Regions from separate parts of the Micromonospora sp. NPDC005367 genome, predicted to be linked through region 3. Evidence: riboswitches for the same ligand, from Rfam matches in the RefSeq annotation. Region 3 holds a riboswitch; each other region holds the start of a gene.
The links. A riboswitch is a leader RNA that binds a small molecule or an ion and turns the genes downstream of it on or off. The one in region 3 is predicted to bind cyclic di-AMP.

Region 1 (4,768 bases), on a different contig from region 3:
TTCGCCTTCTACCTGGTCCACGTCTTCGTCATGACGACCGTGCTGCGGCTGACCGGCGACTGGGGTGTCGGCCTGCCCGGGTGGTGGGGACCGGCCGTGGTGCTCGGGTTCCTCGTGCTGAACCTGGCCCTGGCCGGGCTGCTACACCGCTGGGTCGAGACGCCGATGATGCGCCGGCTCGGCCCACGCCGCACCCGCTCGCCCGCTGCCGTCGGCGCGCGGACCCGCCCCGGTGCCACCGGTCCGGACCGGGATGCTGCGGTCGAACCGGCACGGGCCGGCGGCTCGCCGGCCGTCCCGCGACCGCGTCGGGCTCCGGAGGACGAGTCCATTCAGGCGGGTGACCAGCCCGGCGGTGACCCCGACGACCGGCAGATGCACGCGGACCCGCGCTCGGCTCGGGCCGGCTGAAGCGTCCACCGTGGGTGGTGTGATCGGCGTGGCGGTCCGACACGCCCGGCTTTGGTGCGACGGGGTGACGACGGGGGTAGCGTTGCCGCATGCCCTCGTTCGCGCCCGCTGATCCTCTGTGGTGGGTGGCGCGATGGGCTACCCGGCTGCTGGCCAGCCTCGCGGTCGTCGGCGCGTTGACCCTCGGGTCGCTCTCGGCGCTGGGAGTCCCGCCGCACACCGGGGCCGCGGTCGAGCCGAGGGCGTCCACCGACTCGCGGGCCTGCGACTGCGCCACCGGGTCGGCTGGCACATCCAGCTCGCCGGCCGTCGTCGTCGCGGACGACGCTCCCGCAGAGTTCGCCGTTGCGTTCCGGACGCCCGCCGAATCCGCAGCCTCAAGGGTCGCCCCGTCGGCCGCGCACGGTGCCACTTCCGAGGTGTTTGCCTCGGCCGCACCGGTGGCCGACCCGGTCACGGTCCCGGCCGGCGAGGCGTGGCTGCCCCGCAGCGCGGTCGCAGCTGTCCGCGCTCCCCGAGCTCCGCCCGGCGCCTGACCCCGCCGGCGACGCGAGAGCGTTCCGCCGCCGCGCTCGCCGCACCCGTCTTCCGCGCCCGCTCCCGGCGCCCGGCGTGACCGACAAGGCCCCGCGCCGGGTGCCCCGTGCGGCTTCCCCGCATCGCGTCTGCTCGCCGTGAGGTACCGACATGGAGAAGACCGTCCTTTACCAGTTTCTCGTCGAGGTGCCGCAGGCCGCCGCCATCTGGTCGGCTCTGCTGGTGCTGGCCCTGATCGTGCTCACCGTGCTGGTCACCCGTCCGGAGCGCGACCGGCCGGAGGACGACCGGTCCGCCCCGACCGGGCCGACCGACCGGGAGCTGGCCGCAGCCGAGGCTGCCGACCTGCGCCGGTACGCCGACGAGGTGGCCGTGGCCGCGGCCGGCGCGGCGCAGACCGCCCGCCGGCGACGGGCCGAGTGGCTGACCGCCCAGGACGACCTGGACCGGGCCTGGGCGGCGTACGACGAGGCCGAGAGCGCCGCCCGCCGGTACTGCGGTGCCGGTGCCCTGCCGCCGCCCCGCACTCCTCGCACTCCGGCCGAGTACGCCGCCCGGGAGCGGCACCTGCACCGGGTGGCCACGGCGGCGTACTGGCGAGGCGAGCTCACCTTGCGCCAACTCGGCGATGTCTTCGGGCACCGGGACGGCTGGGATCCCCGCATGCACCCCGTCGAGCAGGAGGTGCACCTGGCCCGGGTGGTCCGGGACGGCCGGCTGGCCGGCTACCGGGCGGCCCGGGAACGGGAGCGCGGTGCCTGGTGGGACGCCGAACTCGCCGCCGAGGCGGCCCGTGCCCTGGCCACCGAGGCGTACGCGGCGGCGGCCCGCCTCCGGCCGGGGCAACTGCCGGCGGCTCGGCCCGCGTCCGCCGCACCCGCCCAGGTGGTGACCCGCTGGCAGCCGGCCAGGGTGGGCTGAGCGGGCCGGTCCGGGCCTTGATCGACTCGGCTTCCGTGAAGTCGGGCGGTCCCGGTCGTGCGAGCAGCGCGGCCTCAGGGAACTCCAGGACCTCAAGGAACTCGAGTCGACCCAGTTATCTTGGTGGGCCCGGTCACATCAATTCGAAAACGGTCAGTGGGATCAGCGGGTGCGAATCGTCCCCGCCATTTGGCAAGGTTGCCGTTCGACTGTCCCGTTGCGCCCCTCCGGTGCCGCCGTAACCATCCGTCCCATTGAGTCACGTCAGCGGCTGAACGCCCGGAAAAATTGTTCACCGGAACAGGTTTGAGCAGGTGGCGAAGGGTTGGCAGGCTCTCCGTCGACCAGTAGTGTCGGCGCGTCCGGTGCGGTAACCGTTCGCAACAGGCGACGCCGCGCCGACCCGCCTAATCGTGATTCCACGAGCCGGGGACCCACATGCACGTCCGGGGTGAATCCGCGAGCCACGGCCCGCGGTAGGGCGATCTTCCCGCCCGAATCCGTCAGCTAACCCGGTAGGCGGTGCCGGAAGGAGTTCCATCCCTGTGGTGCACGAACCTATCCCTCGGTCCTCCCCGACCCTCCACGGCGCCGCGGCGCCCGTGCTCGCCCGTCCCGTAGCGGCGAGCTGACTCCGGCACCCGCGTCTTTCCGCCCGACCCACCGGGCGTTCCCTGAGCGATCCACCAACCGCACGCGGACCAGGTCCGCGCGGTGACGCCTGCCCGGATTCCGGTACGGCTGCCGGTCGCTCACCCCCCGAACCGTGGAGGAACCGTGAAGCACACCCTGAAGCGTCAGCTCCGTCGGCTGGCCACCCAGCGCCCGTACCAGATCGCCGCCGCGTCCGCCGCGGCCGTGGTGCTGGCGTCCACCACCGGCGCCCTGCTCAGCGGCGCCGACGATGCGCCCGCCGCACAGCGCGGCGCCACCGCGGTGGCGGCCGAACTGCGCAGCGACGCCCACATCGCCTCGCTCGACGACCAGCAGCCCACCACCCCGGCGGCCGGCTCGCCCACGACCAGCGCCCCGGCGGCGAAGAAGTCCGCGAACCCGGACCTGACCCGCAAGCCGGCAGCGCCCAAGCCGCCGGCGAGCAAGGTCCTCGACTACGACTACCAGGCGCAGACGACCTACTTCTACTGCGGCCCGGCCGCCGCCCGGAACGCGCTCAGCGCCACCGGCATCGAACGCAGCCAGGACGACCTGGCCGCGCAGCTCGGCACCACCGAGATGGGCACCAACTCCGCCGAGGACACCACGCGGGTGTTGAACGCCGTGGTCAAGGGCAACCCGTACAAGACCACCATGTTCCCCAGCGCGCCGCGTCCCGCCCAGATGGACCAGCTCCAGGCCGACATCGTCCGGGCCATCACCGACGGGCGCGGTGTGGTCGCGAACATCGTCGGCGACGCCGTCGACACGAACGGTGGCTGGCACTCCTTCGGCGGCGGGCACTACATCGCCGTCGTCGGCTACCGGGACCAGGGTCGCACCGTGAAGATCGCCGACTCGGCGAACCCGGCGGTGCCGTCGTACTGGATCACCACGATCAACCTGGCGAACTGGATCACCACTCGCGGTTACTCCGCCTGACGATCGCGCTCACAACGGGCGCCGGCCCCCTTACGCGAGGGGCCGGCGCCCGTTGTCGTCCGGTCCGACTGTCGGATGTTCACCCTCGCCGGGCCGGCCCCGCCGATGGCACACTGCGTCCATGAACGACGGTGGCGCCCGTACGGCCGGCCGGCCCACCCTCCTGCTGCTGCACGGCATGGGTGCGACCGGTGAGGTGTGGCTGCCCTGGACGCCACTGCTGCGGCGCCGCTGGGACGGGCGCTGGCTGGCACCGGACCTGGCCGGCCACGGCACGTCGCCGCCGCTGCCCGCATACTCCTTCGCCGCGCTGGCCGAGCGGGTGGCCGCCGCCCTCGCCCCCGGTGACCGCCTGATCGTGCTGGGGCACTCGCTCGGCGGCGTGGTCGGCCTGACGCTCGCCGCGCGCGGCGCCGGGCTGCCTGTCGCCGCTGTCGTCGGGCTCGGCATCAAGGCGGTGTGGTCCGACGCCGAGCTGGCGAGGACGCGCCAGCTGGCCGCCCGCCCGGTCGCCTGGTACCCGACCCGGGACGAGGCCGCTCAGCGCTACCTGCGGGTGTCCGGGCTGGCCGGGCTGGTCGCCCCCGACGATCCGAGGGTGACGGCCGGGCTGCGTGAGGTGCACGGGCGCTGGCGACTGGCCATGGACCGGGGCGCGTTCGCGGTCGCTGAGCCGGACCTGGCGGCGCTGGTGGCGGCCACCGAGGTGCCGGTCCTGCTGGCGCGCGGCGAACACGACCCGCTGGTCACCGACGGGCAGCTCCAGCGCTACGGGGTCCCCGTCGCCACGCTCTCCGGGCTCGGCCACAACGCCCACGTCGAGGACCCGGAGGCGGTGCTGGCGCTGGTCGAGGCGTACCGCTGAGCGGGAGGCGGACTCAGGCGGTGGTGGAGACGGTGTCGGCCTCGGCCGGACGCGGCGCCGGGGGCTTCCCGGCGGGCTCCAGCTCCCGCCGCGCGGCCTCCAGGAACGCCTCGGCGTACGACTCGGCGGGGAAGCCGCCGAGGTAGCGCCGACGGGTCTCCCAACGCCGCGCGGACAGCGGGTCGGTGTCGAGCAGCTGGTCCAGCACCTCGTCCAGGTCGGCCATGTCGCGGCGCAGCACGTAACCGGCGCCGGCCTGCGGGAACCGCTCGGTGAACGCGCCGCCGTCGGTGCCCATGTCCGTCACCGCGAACGGCTTGCCCGAGTAGAGGTAGTCCGAGATCACCCCGGAGACGTCGGAGATCAGCGCGTCGGACCGGTTCACGCACTCCACCAGGCTGAGATCCCGGCCGGCCGCCGTGCCCCAGAGATGCTGCC
Region 2 (4,768 bases), on a different contig from region 3:
GCTGACCGATCCGACCGACCCGTCGTCGTCGAGCTGGAACGTCGCCGAGCACCAGCGCGGCAAGCCGCTCGGTTGGCTGGCGCTGATCTTCGCCGCCGCGATCGTCGCGTTCGGTCGGTGGCGGGGCCTGGCCGCGCTCGCCGGTCTCGCCGCGAGCTTCGGCATCCTGCTCACCTTCGTGCTCCCCGGAATCGGCGCGGGGCACCCGCCGCTGCTGGTCGCCGTGGTCGGCGCCGCGCTGATCATGTTCGTGGTGCTCTACCTGACACATGGCGTGACCGCGCAGACCTCGGTCGCCGTCCTCGGCACCCTCGGCAGCCTGGTACTCACCGGCGTCCTCGGCGCCCTGGCCACCGCCGCCACCCACCTCACCGGATTCGGCAGCGAGGACGCCCTCACCCTGTCGATGTTCCAGAGCGACGTGGACCTGCGCGGCCTGCTGCTGGCCGGGATCATCATCGGGTCGCTGGGGGTGCTCGACGACGTCACGGTCACCCAGGCGGCCACGGTCACCGAGTTGGCCCACGCGAATCCGCAGCTATCCCGACTTCAGCTCTACCGGGCCGCGACCAGGGTCGGCCGCGCGCACATCGCGTCCACCGTGAACACGATCGTGCTCGCGTACGCGGGCGCCTCGCTGCCGCTGCTGCTCCTGCTCACCGCCGACTCGCGCCCGGTGAGCCAGATCCTCACCAGTGAATTCCTGGCCCAGGAGATCGTCCGCAGCGCGGTCGCGACGCTCGGACTGGTCGCTGCCGTTCCGCTCACCACCGGCCTGGCCGCGATCGTCACCACGGCCGGACGGTCCGTCAGCGCACCGGCCGGCGACGATCCCGCCCCGATCAACCCGACCGCCCGCCCCGGATTCGACCGGACCGACGTGCTGGAGGCGCTGAGCGCCGCCCGGTCCGGTCCGACCCGGAACCCTCCCCCCGCCGCCTCCGGTAGCCGGCCCGACCCGGACATGGGAACGGACAGCACATGGTGATACTCCGCAACGTGACCACCCGGGCTCGACGGCGCGATACTTACGTCACTGGCTACCCAGCGCTTTGTCGAAATGACGCTTTTAGCCGGCATCCGGGCGTAGATCGCCGCGCCGCCTCTCAGGTAACCTCGCTGCCGGTTACCGCCGAAGGCGCGCAGCGGCGCCTGCGGTACCGCCGCCCAATCGCCGTACGGCGAACCGGGAACCCAGGTACCTGGGGTGAATCCGCGTCAGCGGTAGGGGCCACTTCCGTCCCGAACCCGTCAGCTAACCCGGTCGGCGGTCGACGGAAGGGAACACTGTGACGGCACCCCTACGCCGCTGGTTGACACCTGTGGTGGCCGTGTTCGCCGCGCTGGCCGTGCTCGCCGGGCCCCTCCCGGCATCCGCCGCGCCCAAGCCCGCCACCCCGTCCGGGCACGAGGACGACGATCCTCCCCTGCTCACCGACGTCGTCGAGACGACGAACCGCAACTACACCGCCGCCAAGGCCAAGCTGGAGAAGTCCAAGAAGCGCCAGCTGGAGCTGGCCCTGGACGTCAAGCGGGCCGAGGCCGAGTTGGACGCGTTGACGCCGCAGGTCGGCCAGATCGCGGCCCAGTCGTACCGCACCGGACGGATGGGCGCGGTCGGCATGCTGTTGACGAGCAACGACCCGGACTCCTTCGTGGAGCGGGTGATGGGGCTCGACGAACTCAACCTGGTCAACTCGCAGAAGCTCGCCCGGATCAACGAGGTCAAGCACCGGGCCGAGCTCGCCAAGCTGTCCATCGACACCGAGGTCCGCGAGCAGCAGAAGCAGACCGCCATCATGGTCAAGCAGAAGCGCGAGGCGGAGAAGGCGCTGGCTCTCGTCGGCGGTAAGGGATTCACCGGTGGTCTCGTCTCGGCCACCTCGCCGGTGGCCAGGATCGGCCCCGGCCGTACGGACGACGGCGACTGGAAGCCGGAGTCGTGCAGCGAGAACGACCCGACCACCTCGGGCTGCATCACACCGCGCACATTGCACGCGTACAAGGAGGTCAAGCGGGCCGGCTTCAACCGGTTCGTCGGCTGCTACCGGCCGGGAGGTCCGTGGGAGCACCCGAAGGGGCGGGCCTGCGACTGGTCACTGCAGAAGAGCGGCTTCTCCCCCTGGCACAACGACGACACCCGGATGTACGGCAACAACGTGGCGGCGTTCCTCATCCGTAACGCCGACCGGCTGGGCATCTACTACGTGATCTGGAACCGGCAGATCTGGTTCCCGGCCACGGGATGGAAGTCCTACAGCGGCCCGTCCAACCACACGGACCACGTACACATGTCACTCCTGTAGCGATCGGCTGGTACGCGAAGGGGCCGTCCCGCAGTCGCGGGGCGGCCCCTTCGCTCTGCCCGTGTCGGCCCGGCGGCGCGGCCGACGTGGGGCGTCAGCCCTTCGGCCCGGCCGACGTCGAGATGCCGGCTCGGCGGCGCGGCCGACGTGCGGTGTCAGCCTTTCGGCGCGGCCGACGCCGGGTCGACACCGGCAGCGGCGGGAAGCTCCCCGGCGACCTGGTGGACCTCACCGGCCGCCAGCCGGTACGACATGCCGACCACGGCGCACCGCCCGGCCGCGACCTCGGCGGCCAGCACGGCGGAGTTGTCGAGCAGGGCCTCGACGGTCTGCGCGATGTGGATGTCGATGATGCGACCCAGGTCGTCGGCGCCCTCGGCCTCGGCACGGCGGAGACTGGGTAGCACGGCGTCCACCACCGCGTCCAGATGCCCGGGCGGCGGCGTGCCGGTGGCGAGGGACTCCCGGGCCGCCCGCACCGCGCCGCACGAGTCGTGTCCGAGCACCACGACCAGCGGCGCGCTCAGCACGGTGATGGCGTACTCGACGCTGCCGAGCACCTCCGGCCCGGTGGTGTGCCCGGCCGTACGCACCACGAAGAGGTCGCCCAGCCCACGGTCGAAGATGATCTCAGCGGCGAGGCGCGAGTCGGAACAGCCGACGATCACCGCGAACGGGTGCTGCTCCTCGGCGAGCGCGGCCCGGTGGCCGGCATCCTGGTTGGGGTGGCTCGGGGCGCCGGTGACGAAGCGGCGGTTGCCCGCGATCAGCTCGGCCAGTGCCTGCTCCGGACGCAGGATCGGCGCTTCGGGTCCGCTCATCCCCGCACCTCGACTTCCCTATGCGATCGAATTGATGACCCACAGTCACCGCCGCGGGTTCCCGATCCACGGTCACACCCACCAGAAGACACGTCAAGGTATACGTGATTTGCGTTTCAGGTATTCGCGGACATTCGATGGCCCGACCCGTCGTCGGCCGATGCTCGTCCCTTGATCGACTCGGCTTCCTTGATGTCGCGGTGTCCCGGATGCGCCGATGCCCCAACTTCAAGGAAGCCGGGTTGATCAGGCGTCCACGGATCGATGGAACCGGATGGCCGGGCTCGGGCCCTACGATGACGGCCATGGCGACGACCGAGAGCGGGTACGGCAGTCCCCGGAATTGGACTTTCCTTACCAATCACGGACACGTGCTGCTGGCCATCGCCCGCAACCCCACCGCACGACTGCGGGACGTCGCCCACGAGGTGGGGGTCACCGAGCGGGCCGCCCACGCGATCGTCGCCGACCTGGAGGCCGGCGGTTACCTCAGCCGGACCCGGGTGGGGCGTCGCAACGAGTACACGCTCAACCCGGCCGGCCGGTTCCGCCATCCGGCCGAGGCCGACCAGGAGGTGGGCGCCCTGCTCGCCCTCTTCACCGAGCTGCCCGCCACAACCGACACCGGCACGACGACCGCCAGCACGACCGACACCGGCACGACGGATGCCAGCCGGACCGACACCGGCATGACGGACACCAGCGGGACCGAGGCCGGCGCCACGGTCACCAGCAAGACCGATACCAGCACGACCGACGGCAGCCGAACCTCGACCGGCACGAGCGGGACCGGCAGCACGAGCGGGACCGCCGGCACGAGCGGGACCGCCGGCACGAGCGGGACCGCCGGCACGAGCGGGACCGGCAGCACGAGCGGGACCGCCGGCACGAGCGGGACCGGCAGCACCGACACCGGCGACGGGACCGGGAAGCCCTCGGGCGAGAACGGGTAGGCCCAGCCGCCGCCGTCCGTCCAAACCAGAGGGGTGGGCACGGTCACGTGGTCCGGCGCCCCGCCGTGCTGCGCCGGGCCGCCGCGAGCGATAGATTGGTCACGTGTTGTCCGTAGCGTCCGCTCGCCCCACCTGGCGGGCCGCGCTGCGTTCGTTGGGCAAGATGACCCGCCTTGCCGTGGCCGCGCTCGCGCTCGCCGTCGGTCTCGGTGCCGCCGCCTCAGCACCGGCCGGGCCCCCGGCCACCGTCGCCCAACTGCAGCCCAACGTGGTCAGCAGCCAGGTCGAAGTGCTGCGGCCCGAGGTCGCGCCGGTGGCCGAGCGGCTGTCCCCGACGGACACCACCGTGCGTCGTCCGGTCCGCGGGCCGATCTTCGCCGCACCGGCCGCCGGCACCATGTCGCCGACGCCGGAAGCCTCCACGGCCCTGGACGCCGGCCGGGACACGCCCGGTCGCCGCGGTCCGCCGCTCGCCTGACCCGAGGGTCATCCGCCCCGGATCCGAGGCACGCATCGACCGATGCCACTCCCGGCCTCGGCTCACGGGATCGAACGGCCCGTCGCTCCAGCCCTGCGGCTGCCGACCCCCGTGCCGTACCGGATGCCCGCCGCGCACCGCACCGCACCGGACCCGACCGGACCGGCCGGCGGAGGTGGCGCGACGTCGGATCGAACCCTCCGCCCAATC
Region 3 (4,768 bases):
ACGGTGCCCGGGAGGCACGTCGAACGTCAGTCGGCGGCCGGTGAGAGCCGGTGTCGCACCCAGACGTTCGGCTCGACGTAGACCGCTTGATCGTGCGTCACGTCGCAGTGCACCGGCACCAGCGCGTCCGGCACGCGCACCGGCCCGCTGACGTCGAAGGGCAGGCCGGTCCAGCGCCGCCAGTCGGCCAGGGTGCCGGCGATCGTCATCGACCGGGGGGCCACCCGTTCGATACGTCCACCCGCCCGTACGTGCACCCGCAGCCACGGGTCGGCCGGTAGACCGTCCGCGCGGACCTGCGCCGCGTACTCGGTCATCGGCAGGTCCGGCCGGGTGTGCTTGCCGTTCGGGCGCACCGGCGCGACCAGGGTGTCGTAACCCTGCTTCGCGGTGGCCCGGCGCATGGCGTCCAGCATCAGCGCGGACAGCCCGGTGCCGCGCCGGTCGGGCCGGATGCAGATCTCCAACGCGGAGACGATGTTGGTCTCGGCGCCGCTGAGCCGGTCGATGGTGGCCCGCTGGATCACCCGGTCCCAGCCGCCGTCGGGCAGCTCCGGCTCGGTCCAGCGCAGCGGCACCGCGTACGCCCGGGCGACCGCGCGTCCCGGCTCAGCCGAATCGACGGCGGCGAACACGAACTCCGGATACAGGTCGTGCGCGACGCTGTAGTACACCGAACCCATCGGATCCCAGAGCATGAACGGCGGCCAACCCCCGTCGAAGTCCTCGTCGAGCAGGGAAGCGAGATCCGGGCGCGCGGCGAGGCTCGCGATGTCGATGGTCACGGCCGCACGGTAGAGGGCGCGCCGGACGATCCGCACCTCATAATCGGACGCGGCACCCGCAGGCCGCCGCAGGCGGCGCCCGCGTCCCGCAGGCGTTCGGCTCCCACCTGCGGTTCCGGCGGCCGACCGGAGGACTGTGGTGGCCGGCGCCGCTCAGCTCCAGCGTCACCGGGCCACCCACAGCCGGGCCCGCAGCGGGCCGCGCGCCGGCCCGTGCCGGTCACGGCAGATGACAGGTCCCGTTGTCCCGAGGCCAGTGCTACCGGTGGTCCCGGGCCAGTGCTACCGGGCCGTGTCGTGCTGCGTCACGCTGCCGAGCGACGGGTCGCCGGCACCATCGGAGCGGCGGACCAGCTGGGCGCGACGGGGGTCGGGGCTTCGTCGGCGACGTCGCGCTGCGCCGCGCGGAGCGCCCGCTGGGCGTTGTTCCACGCGGTGCACGGCCAAGGCTCACCGGCGCACAGCAGGTTCTGGCAGCCGCCCTGGCCGTCGGGCTCGTGCGCGTCGGCGACCTCGAGGGCGAGCTTCCACAGCAGCGGGTCGGTCACCTCGTCAGGGCGATCTGTGACGGCATCGCTGCGATGTGTTTCGGACATGGCTATCCCCCCTGGGATTCGTGTGCCGCCCTACCTTGACCGCTGCCTCCCCCCGGTAAACCTCGACGGCTGGGCGGCCTGAGCTGCCGAGGTCTCCGTCCGGGATTGTTGCCGACGCGGCCCGGTCCACCCAGCCCTGCGCGTCGACGTGTCGCAGTCATCACGGCACATGCGCCCCAATAGCCGTCCGAGATCACTGTCCGCAGTGTCATGACGCCGTACGGTCATCGGTTTGCTGACCTGCGTCGACGGCGCGAGCGGTCGCGGTCAGGGTCGGCGGGCCACCACCGCCCCGTTGGCGCCCGGGGCGTCGAACGCCACCGTACGGATGTCGACGAAACCGGTGCCGGCGAGCCACGCGACGTACTCGGCTCCGGAGTAGTTCCGGCCGCCCTCCGTCTCGACCACCATGTTCATACCCATCAGCGCCGCCTCCGGCGGCCCGGTGCGCTCGTCGTTCAGCAGGAGCTCGCAGATGACGACCGCTCCGCCGGGCGGCAGCGCGGCATGGCACTTCGCGAGCAGTGCCCGGTTCGTGGGCTCGTCCCAGTCGTGCAGGATCATGCTCAGCAGGATGACGTCGTGTCCGCCCGGCAGCGCGGGGTCGGCGAGGAAGTCGCCGGCGACGGTGCTGATCCGACCGCTCAGGTCGGCCGCCGCGATCCGCTGCTCGGCCCGTACGAGGACGTGCGGCAGGTCGAGCACGGTCGCCCGCAGGTCCGGCAGGTGCCGACACAACTCGATCGGGAACGCCGCCGCCCCGCCACCGACGTCGAGCAGCGATCGATGCGAATCGAAGCCGTACGCGCCGGCCAACGCCCGGGCGGTGAAGCTGGACGTGGAGTACATCGCGTCCCAGAACTGGCTGATCATCTCCGGGTCGCTGGTGTCGAACATCGATTGCTGGCTCTGCGGATCCCAGGTCAGCGGCCGGTCGGTGCGCAACGCGTCGGCGATGCGATGCCACGGCAGGTACGTGCGCAGGTCCGAGTAGCGGATCTGCCCGCCGAAGTAGTACGGGCGGCCCTCGACCAGGAACTGCTCGGCGAGTTCGGAGTTGCGGTAGCCGTCGCCCGCGCGTTCGAGCAGGCCGAGGGAGGCGCTCGCCGCCAGCAGCATGTCCGCCGGGCGCTCGGCCAGGCCGAACTCGGCGGCCGCCTGGTCGACGGTGATGGTGCGCCCACCGGCGAGCCGGGTGAACAGGCCGAGTTCGACGCCGACGGCGAGGGTCTTGAAGCCCCACGCGCCGGCGACGAGACTCATCAGAGGAGTTGGACTGATCATGATCACATCAGAGCATGCGCATGTATGACAGATTCCGCCGGGCTCGACGTTCCAGGAATGCGCGGCGAGGCCCGGAATCCGGTAACGGTTGGTTCGACGGTCCGTGACCTCGCGCCACCCGCCATCGTCCAGATTGGGCAATCCGGGCCACGTGCCACCGCTGCACGATTCGCGCGGACGCGCAATTCGAACCCCGGCTGCCACGCGTGGCCCGGTGAACAACTTCACATGAAGTGGGCAATGGCCGCGAATCCTGCCTAGCGTCGGTCGAGTTCGCCGACGCGAACACCGCGACCGGTAACGCCAAATCCTGCCGCCGGTCGTCGGAACGTCACCCATGGCAGGAGCGGGGGACCCACCGTTTCCCGGCGCCCACCGGCTTCCTGCCCCACGGGCGCCTCGGGGTGAAGCCGCCCATTCCGCGGCCGGGCACCTCAGTCCGAACCCGACAGCTCACCTCGTCGGCGTGGAGGAAATCCATGACATCTGCGTACCACGCCCGTCACCGTGCCGTTACCGCTCGTCGCGTCGCCGTCGGCGCCCTGGCCGCCAGCGCGGTCACCGGCGCCGTCGCGCTCTTCGGCGCCGCCCCCGCCCAGGCGGCGGTCAACTGGGACGCCGTCGCCCAGTGCGAGTCCAGCGGCAACTGGCACATCAACACGGGCAACGGCTACTTCGGCGGGCTCCAGTTCTCCCAGAGCACCTGGGAGGGGTACGGCGGCACGAAGTACGCCGCCCGTGCCGACCTCGCCACCCGTGACGAGCAGATCGCGATCGCCGAGAAGGTGCTCGACGGTCAGGGCATCGGCGCGTGGCCGACCTGCGGCAAGCAGGGTGGCTCGACGTCGTCGAAGTCCACGGGCGAGTCGAAGTCGACCGGCGGATCGAAGCGCCCCTCGGGCAGCGGGACGAAGCCGACCACCCACACCCAGCGGCACAGCACCTCGACCTCGACCTCGACCGGCGGCAGCTACGTCGTGAAGCCGGGTGACACACTGTCGGAGATCGCTGGGACACACCACGTGACCGGCGGCTGGCCTGCCCTGTACGAGCGCAACAAGCGCGTGGTCGGCGACGACCCGGGCCTCATCTTCCCGGGTCAGCGGCTCAGCCTCTGACCGAGCACGCTTCCGAAGCGGCCCGAGCCTGCGAGCACGTCCCGGCGCGGGTCGTCGTCGGCCTGAGCGGCCTCCGGGGCGGAAGGTTCTTCCGTCCCGGAGGCCGCTTGCCGATGGCGGTGCGTCCGGGTCGCGGCGATCGAGTTCCGGATCGCCGCGCGGTCCAGCCCCCGCGGCACCGGCCTGGGTGGCCCGGGCCCGCGCTCAGGCGGCCAGTAGGCCGGCGAGGCTGAGTTGGTTGACGGCGGCGTCGATGCCGGCGCCGGGCACGCGGGTGAAGAGGGCGGCCACCTCGCGGGTGGTGGCCCGGTGGGCGCTGAGCGCGGTCAGCAAGCCCTCGCACGCGGCGGCGGTGCCGGGACCGGTCTGGCTGGTCATCGCTCGCACGGTCTCGTCCGGGGTCCAGATGCGGGGGAGGGGGACGTCGAGTTCATCGGACGTGTCGGTGTCGCCCCGGTACCACCGGCCGCCGTCCCACCAGAGGCAGAACGTCAACAGGCCGTTGCGGTTGCGGGTGTTGAGGACGCTGTCGGTGACCCAGGCGGGTGCTCCCGCATACAGGTCGGGCAGGGGCTGGCCGCCGTGGTAGGCGGCTTCGAGCAGCGGCGAGTTCCACTTTCCGCCGGAGAGGACCGCGCGTTCGCCCGGGAGCAGGAAGAGGACCGATCCGCTGCGGCGGTCGCTCTCGTACCAGCCGTGCCCGGGGAAGATGCGCGGCCCCCATTCCGACCCGACGCCGACGTACGCCGCTGACAGCGCCGCCCAGCGTGCCCAGACATCCGGCAGGGGAGGGACGTCGTCCACGGCGGTGCCCCTGCGACCGGCGGTGGCGTCGGCCGCTGCCGCGGCGGCCGCGCGGCCGGGATCGCGGCCCTGCGCGGTGGGTCCGGCGACGTAGCCGGCGAGCCATACCGGTACGCGCGGGCGGGGATAGGCCGCCAGGTCGTTGCGGTAGTGCTCGGCCGGCATCAGTTGGCCGTCGGGA
Region 4 (4,768 bases), on a different contig from region 3:
ACCGGCCTGCTCGGCCTGTTCGGCGCTCCCGAGCCCTACTACGCCGGCACCGCCACGCCCGAGGTGCTTCCCGGCGCCTGAGCCGCGCTCACCTCTCGTCCGGGTCGGCGCGAGCCTCGTCGAGGCCCGTGAGGTCCACGGTCACCCGTAGGCAGGGGAGTGGGCGGACGCATGCCCGTGCACGCGTCGCCCCGGCCCTGGTTCCGGCTCCCGCGGCCCGCGCCGCCCGTCATGCGACAGGTACCCCAAACCACGGCATGCGCTCCGCGGCCCGCTCAGCCGTTGCCACCCCGTCTCCGGTGGGCGAGGATCGGGCGACCGGCGACGGCGGGAGACGGTGTGCTCAGGCGCGATTCCTTCAGTTACACCGTGCAGGCGCGCTGCGCCCTGGCCGACGCCGCCGCGCTGCTCGGCGACCTGGGCCGGCAGGGCGCGCTGCACCCGTTGGTCGTCCGGGTCCGCCGCCTGCCGCCCCGAGCGGGCGCCAGGGCCAGTTACGCCATCACCGACCGGCTGGCCGCCGGGTCGCTGCGGTTCCCGGTGACGTACCGCGCCGACGTGCTGGTCCGAGCGGACGACGAGATCTTGACCGTGGCTCGGCAGTGGCCGGCGACCATGGTGCGCAATCACACCCTGCTGTGCGCCGAGGCGGACGGGCTGGTGCGCATCGACGTCGAGATCACCCTCGCCGCGCCGGCGCCGCTGTTCGCGTACGCCTTCCGGCAGGCCCGCGCGGCGCACCTGGCACTGGCCAACCGGCTCGTCTCCGAGCTCGAACGCCACCGGGAGAGCCCACCCGCCGCGTCCTGACCGGCGCCGCGACAGCGGCCGGCGGTCAGGCACCCGCGCGCCCGGCCACCGCCGGGCGCCCGCGCCGCGCGCCCGGTCCGGCCGGCCGCATCCGCCCCCACGGCTTGTACGTGGAGAGCACCGTCGCGATGATCATCAAGCTGGTCGACACGGCGGGCGCGATCACCAGGTCGGCCCGGTCCCGCGCCGGCAGCGCAGCCCCGAGGTCGCCGGCGGCGCGCAGGCTCGGCGTGAGCAGGAACAGCACGAGCCCGACCATCACCGTGGTGATCAGCAGTTTCGCCAGCACCCAGCGGTAGCGGAACAGCTTCCACGGGGTCAGCAGGGCGCTGGTCACACCGACCACCCACACGGCGACGGCCAGCGGCGCGAAGAGCGTCGTGCCGATCAGCGCGGCGGCCGGATAGACCACGTCCGCGTCGGCGCCGCGCAGCACCGCCACGCCCAACGCGAGCAGTACGAGGTCCGCGCCGAGCCAGCCCAGCGAGGTGACCAGGTGCAGCGTGAGCAGAGCCTTACGCACGGTCGGCGGTGTTCGGGTCATGTCCTCGATGCTGCCCGTGCCGGCCGGCCGGATCGTCCGCCGACCGGCGACATCGTGGCTACGTCCCGCGACGTATCCGGGCGGTGCGGGTGGCCGCTGCGACCACCCGCCCGCGCGGCGTCAGTACACCGAGAGGTGCACGTGGTTGGTGTGGTCGCTGGACGGGTCTCCGCCCGCCCCGCTGTACGACTTCCATCCGCTGCTGGGCAGCCAGATCTGCCGGTACCAGATCACGTAGAGCACCGCGAGCCGGTCGGAGTTGCGGATGAAGTACGCGGCCAGGTTGTTGCCGTACGTCTTGTCGCCGCCCGTGGCGTCACCGCCGAAGCCGTTCTTCTGGGCGGCGAAGTCGCATGCCCGCCCCTTGGGATGCTCGCCGGATCCGCCGTTGCGATGGCACGAGACGTAGCGGGTGAAGCCGGCCGCCTTGGCCTGCTTGAGCGCGTGCAGCGCGCGCGGGGTGATGCAGCCGCTCGCCGGTGTCGGGTCGTTGACGCTGCACGACTCCTTGGGCCAGGAGCCGTCCGGGTTGCGCGGCGCCGGGTCGGCGTTCGCGGTGGAGGTGCCCCGGTTGGACCCGCCGGCGGAGGAGTTGACCGCGTTCGCGTTGGCCACCTCGAGGGCTCGCTCGGCCTGTTGCTTGCGCTTCGCCATCACGGCGACCTGCTTGCGCTGCTCCTTGATCTCACCGTCCAGCGCGGCGCGGGTCCGGTTCGCCTCGTCCCGGGTCGCCGTCAGGTCACGCAGCGCCCGGTCCTCCTTGGAGGCGACGGCCTCCAGGGCGGCGGCGCGGTCCATGAAGCCCTCCGGGCTGCTGCTGCTGAGCAGTGCCGAGACCGTGCCGAGCCGGCCGGTGCGGTAGGCGACCCCGGCGATCTCGCCGACCTTGCCGCTGCGCTCCGCCAGCTCGGCGTCGGTCTTCTTGAGCCGGTCGGTGAGCTGCTGCTGCCGTGTCACGGAGCGTGCCAGGGCGGCCTTCGCGTCGAGCCAGCCCTTGCTGGCCGCCTCCAACTGGGCGCGCAGGGCGGGGGTGCCGCCCTCGGTGTCGGTGCTGGGGGCCGCGGCGGGCAGAGCCGCCGGGGGAGTGGCCGCGGTGCCGGTGCCGGGGGTGGCCACGAGGGCGAGGGCGAGCGTCGCGGCGATCAGGGCCGCCATCCGGGCGGCGCGTCGTCGTACGGGTGCCACTGCTGGCATGCACATGTCCTTCCGTCAGCCGCCGACCGGGTTAGCTGACGGGTTCGGGACGGAAGATCCCTACCGCTCGCGCGGATGCACCCCAGGAACGTGGTTCCCCGGTTCGCCGAACGTCGGCGATTAGGCGGCGGTCGCCGCCGGCGCTGGTGGGCGCCTCCTGGCGGAGACCGGGACCGAGCCTACCGGTGCCGGTGGGGCTGCTGCAGCCGATGTGACTCCCTGTGCCGTCGAGCTAACCGAAAAATGCGGCACAACCGCACCATCCGGCTCAAAGACCCCGCCTGTTCACATCACCACTCGACGGCCCCGCAGGCGCCAGGGGCCGCACCGGGCTCGATCTGCAACGTCGCGTGCTCGATGTGGAAGTCCTCGTGCAGCGCCTCCCGCGCCGCCGCGAGCACGGTGCCGACCTCCGCGCCGGGCGCCATGGTGAGGTGCGCCGAAGCCACCTCCATGCCCGAGGTGAGCGTCCATACGTGCAGGTCGTGTACGCCGGCCACGCCGGGCACCGCGGCCAGCCGGTCGTGCACCGCGGTCACCTGAAGGTGTTCCGGGGCGGCCTGGACCAGGATGCGGACCGCGGCCCGCCCGAGCCGCCAGGTGCGCGGCAGGATGAACACGCCGATCGCCACCGCCACCAACGGGTCCGTCCACCACCAGCCGGTGAACGTGATGAGCAGCGCCGCCGCGATCACCCCGAGCGAGCCGAGCAGGTCGCCGAGCACCTCGAGGTAGGCACCCTGGAGGTTGATGCTCTCCCGGGCCCCGGGTCGCAGCAGTGCGAAGGCGGCCACGTTGGCCAGCAGGCCCAGCACGGCCACCGCCAGCATCGGGCCGGCGAGCACCTCCGGCGGGTCGCCGAACCGGCCGACCGCCTCGACCAGCACGTAGACCGCGACCCCGGAGAGCAGTACGGCGTTCGCCAGCGCGGCGAGCACCTCGAGACGGTAGAGGCCGAAGGTGCGCTGCGGGTCGTGACCGGCCCGCCGGGTGGCGGTGATCGCCGCGAGGGCCATGCCGATGCCGAGCACGTCGGTGAACATGTGCCCGGCGTCGGACAGCAGGGCGAGCGAGCCGGTCCGGAAGGCGGCGACCGCCTCGACCAGCATCAGGACCGCGAGCAGGGCGAACGCCGCCCAGAGTCGGCCGCGGTGGTGCTGCGCGGCGTTCACCACCGACTCGTCGTGGCCATGACCTGCGCCCACGAGACCACCCTCCGCCGACGGTCCGGACCGGTCAAACATATGCTCACATCGCAATGTGTGCAACTGTCGGCCGCGCCGGAGGCCGAGGCGGGGCCGCCGGGGGACCGCTCAGTCGGTCGGGTCGATCGTGGCGAGCCGCTGGGTGGCCCGGGAGAGCGCCACGTAGAGCGTCCGGACGCCCGAGCCGGGATCCGCGCGGATCTCGCTCGGCGCGACCAGCACCACCCCGTCGTACTCCATACCCTTCGCCTCCAGGCTGGTCACCACCTGCAGACGGGACCCGCCCAGCGCGCCGAGCCAGCTCGCCACCTCGTCCCGGCGAGGCACCGGCGTGATCACTCCGACCGTCCCCTCCACCTCACCCAGCAGGGCGTCGGCGGCTGCCATGGTCGCGCTCTCCAGCTCCGCCCGCGGTACCGCCAGTTCGACCGGATCGATCCCGGTGGAACGGACCGCGGTGGGCAGCGACAGGTCCGGGTCGAGCCGGCGGATCTCGGCCGCCGCCACCGCGAAGATCTCGGAGGAGTTGCGGTAGTTGGTGGTGAGGGTGAAGTTCTGCCGGCGGCGCCGGCCCAGCGCCTGGTCCCGGGCGCGCGTCAACTCCGCCGGATCACCGGTCCACGCCGTCTGCGCCGGATCGCCGACCACCGTCCAGGACGCCAGACGGCCACGGCGGCCGATCATCCGCCACTGCATCGGCGACACGTCCTGCGCCTCGTCCACCACCACGTGCGCGTACTCCCGGTAGTCGGCCGGGCGCTCCCGGGCCGCCGCCCGGGCGGCCCGTTGCCGATCCGCGTACGTGCTCAGCTCGCGTACCCCACCCGCCAGCTGGAACGGATCCCGCTTCGGCCGAGCCGCCTGCACCGGCTTGCCGAGCAGCGCGTCGAGCTCGTCGAGGAGCGCGATGTCGGCGATCGTCAGCCCCTCGCCGTCCAGCGTCCGGTACGCACTCGTCAGCAGCCGGATCTCCGCTCCGGAGAGGATGCCGCCCGCGTACCGGCGCAGCCGCTCG

Region 1: it holds a riboswitch for cyclic di-AMP, as region 3 does, so the genes downstream of both, ABZS42_RS18175 (C39 family peptidase) here and ABZS42_RS18065 (transglycosylase family protein) in region 3, are expected to answer to the same signal.
Region 2: it holds a riboswitch for cyclic di-AMP, as region 3 does, so the genes downstream of both, ABZS42_RS11480 (hypothetical protein) here and ABZS42_RS18065 (transglycosylase family protein) in region 3, are expected to answer to the same signal.
Region 4: it holds a riboswitch for cyclic di-AMP, as region 3 does, so the genes downstream of both, ABZS42_RS09420 (hypothetical protein) here and ABZS42_RS18065 (transglycosylase family protein) in region 3, are expected to answer to the same signal.

Annotation. Positions count from the first base shown of each region.
Region 1 is NZ_JBEXFP010000024.1:812-5,579, reverse strand. Features, by position in the region: gene ABZS42_RS18190 (acyltransferase) at 1-411, shown strand, start outside; gene ABZS42_RS18185 (hypothetical protein) at 501-947, shown strand; gene ABZS42_RS18180 (hypothetical protein) at 1,099-1,869, shown strand; cyclic di-AMP (ydaO/yuaA leader) riboswitch at 2,264-2,406, shown strand; gene ABZS42_RS18175 (C39 family peptidase) at 2,647-3,465, shown strand; gene ABZS42_RS18170 (alpha/beta hydrolase) at 3,587-4,330, shown strand; partial or broken gene ABZS42_RS18165 (CDP-glycerol glycerophosphotransferase family protein) at 4,344-4,768, opposite strand, start outside.
Region 2 is NZ_JBEXFP010000012.1:85,420-90,187, reverse strand. Features, by position in the region: gene ABZS42_RS11485 (YibE/F family protein) at 1-988, shown strand, start outside; cyclic di-AMP (ydaO/yuaA leader) riboswitch at 1,155-1,286, shown strand; gene ABZS42_RS11480 (hypothetical protein) at 1,290-2,306, shown strand; gene ABZS42_RS11475 (carbonic anhydrase) at 2,462-3,127, opposite strand; partial or broken gene ABZS42_RS11470 (MarR family winged helix-turn-helix transcriptional regulator) at 3,424-3,744, shown strand; gene ABZS42_RS11465 (hypothetical protein) at 4,184-4,558, shown strand.
Region 3 is NZ_JBEXFP010000023.1:71,452-76,219, forward strand. Features, by position in the region: gene ABZS42_RS18050 (N-acetyltransferase) at 27-785, opposite strand; gene ABZS42_RS18055 (hypothetical protein) at 1,091-1,381, opposite strand; gene ABZS42_RS18060 (methyltransferase) at 1,649-2,665, opposite strand; cyclic di-AMP (ydaO/yuaA leader) riboswitch at 2,957-3,147, shown strand; gene ABZS42_RS18065 (transglycosylase family protein) at 3,145-3,783, shown strand; gene ABZS42_RS18070 (hypothetical protein) at 3,988-4,768, opposite strand, start outside.
Region 4 is NZ_JBEXFP010000009.1:107,990-112,757, forward strand. Features, by position in the region: gene ABZS42_RS09405 (STAS domain-containing protein) at 1-81, shown strand, start outside; gene ABZS42_RS09410 (SRPBCC family protein) at 340-810, shown strand; gene ABZS42_RS09415 (hypothetical protein) at 836-1,354, opposite strand; gene ABZS42_RS09420 (hypothetical protein) at 1,475-2,548, opposite strand; cyclic di-AMP (ydaO/yuaA leader) riboswitch at 2,553-2,685, opposite strand; gene ABZS42_RS09425 (cation diffusion facilitator family transporter) at 2,839-3,753, opposite strand; gene ABZS42_RS09430 (AAA family ATPase) at 3,862-4,768, opposite strand, start outside.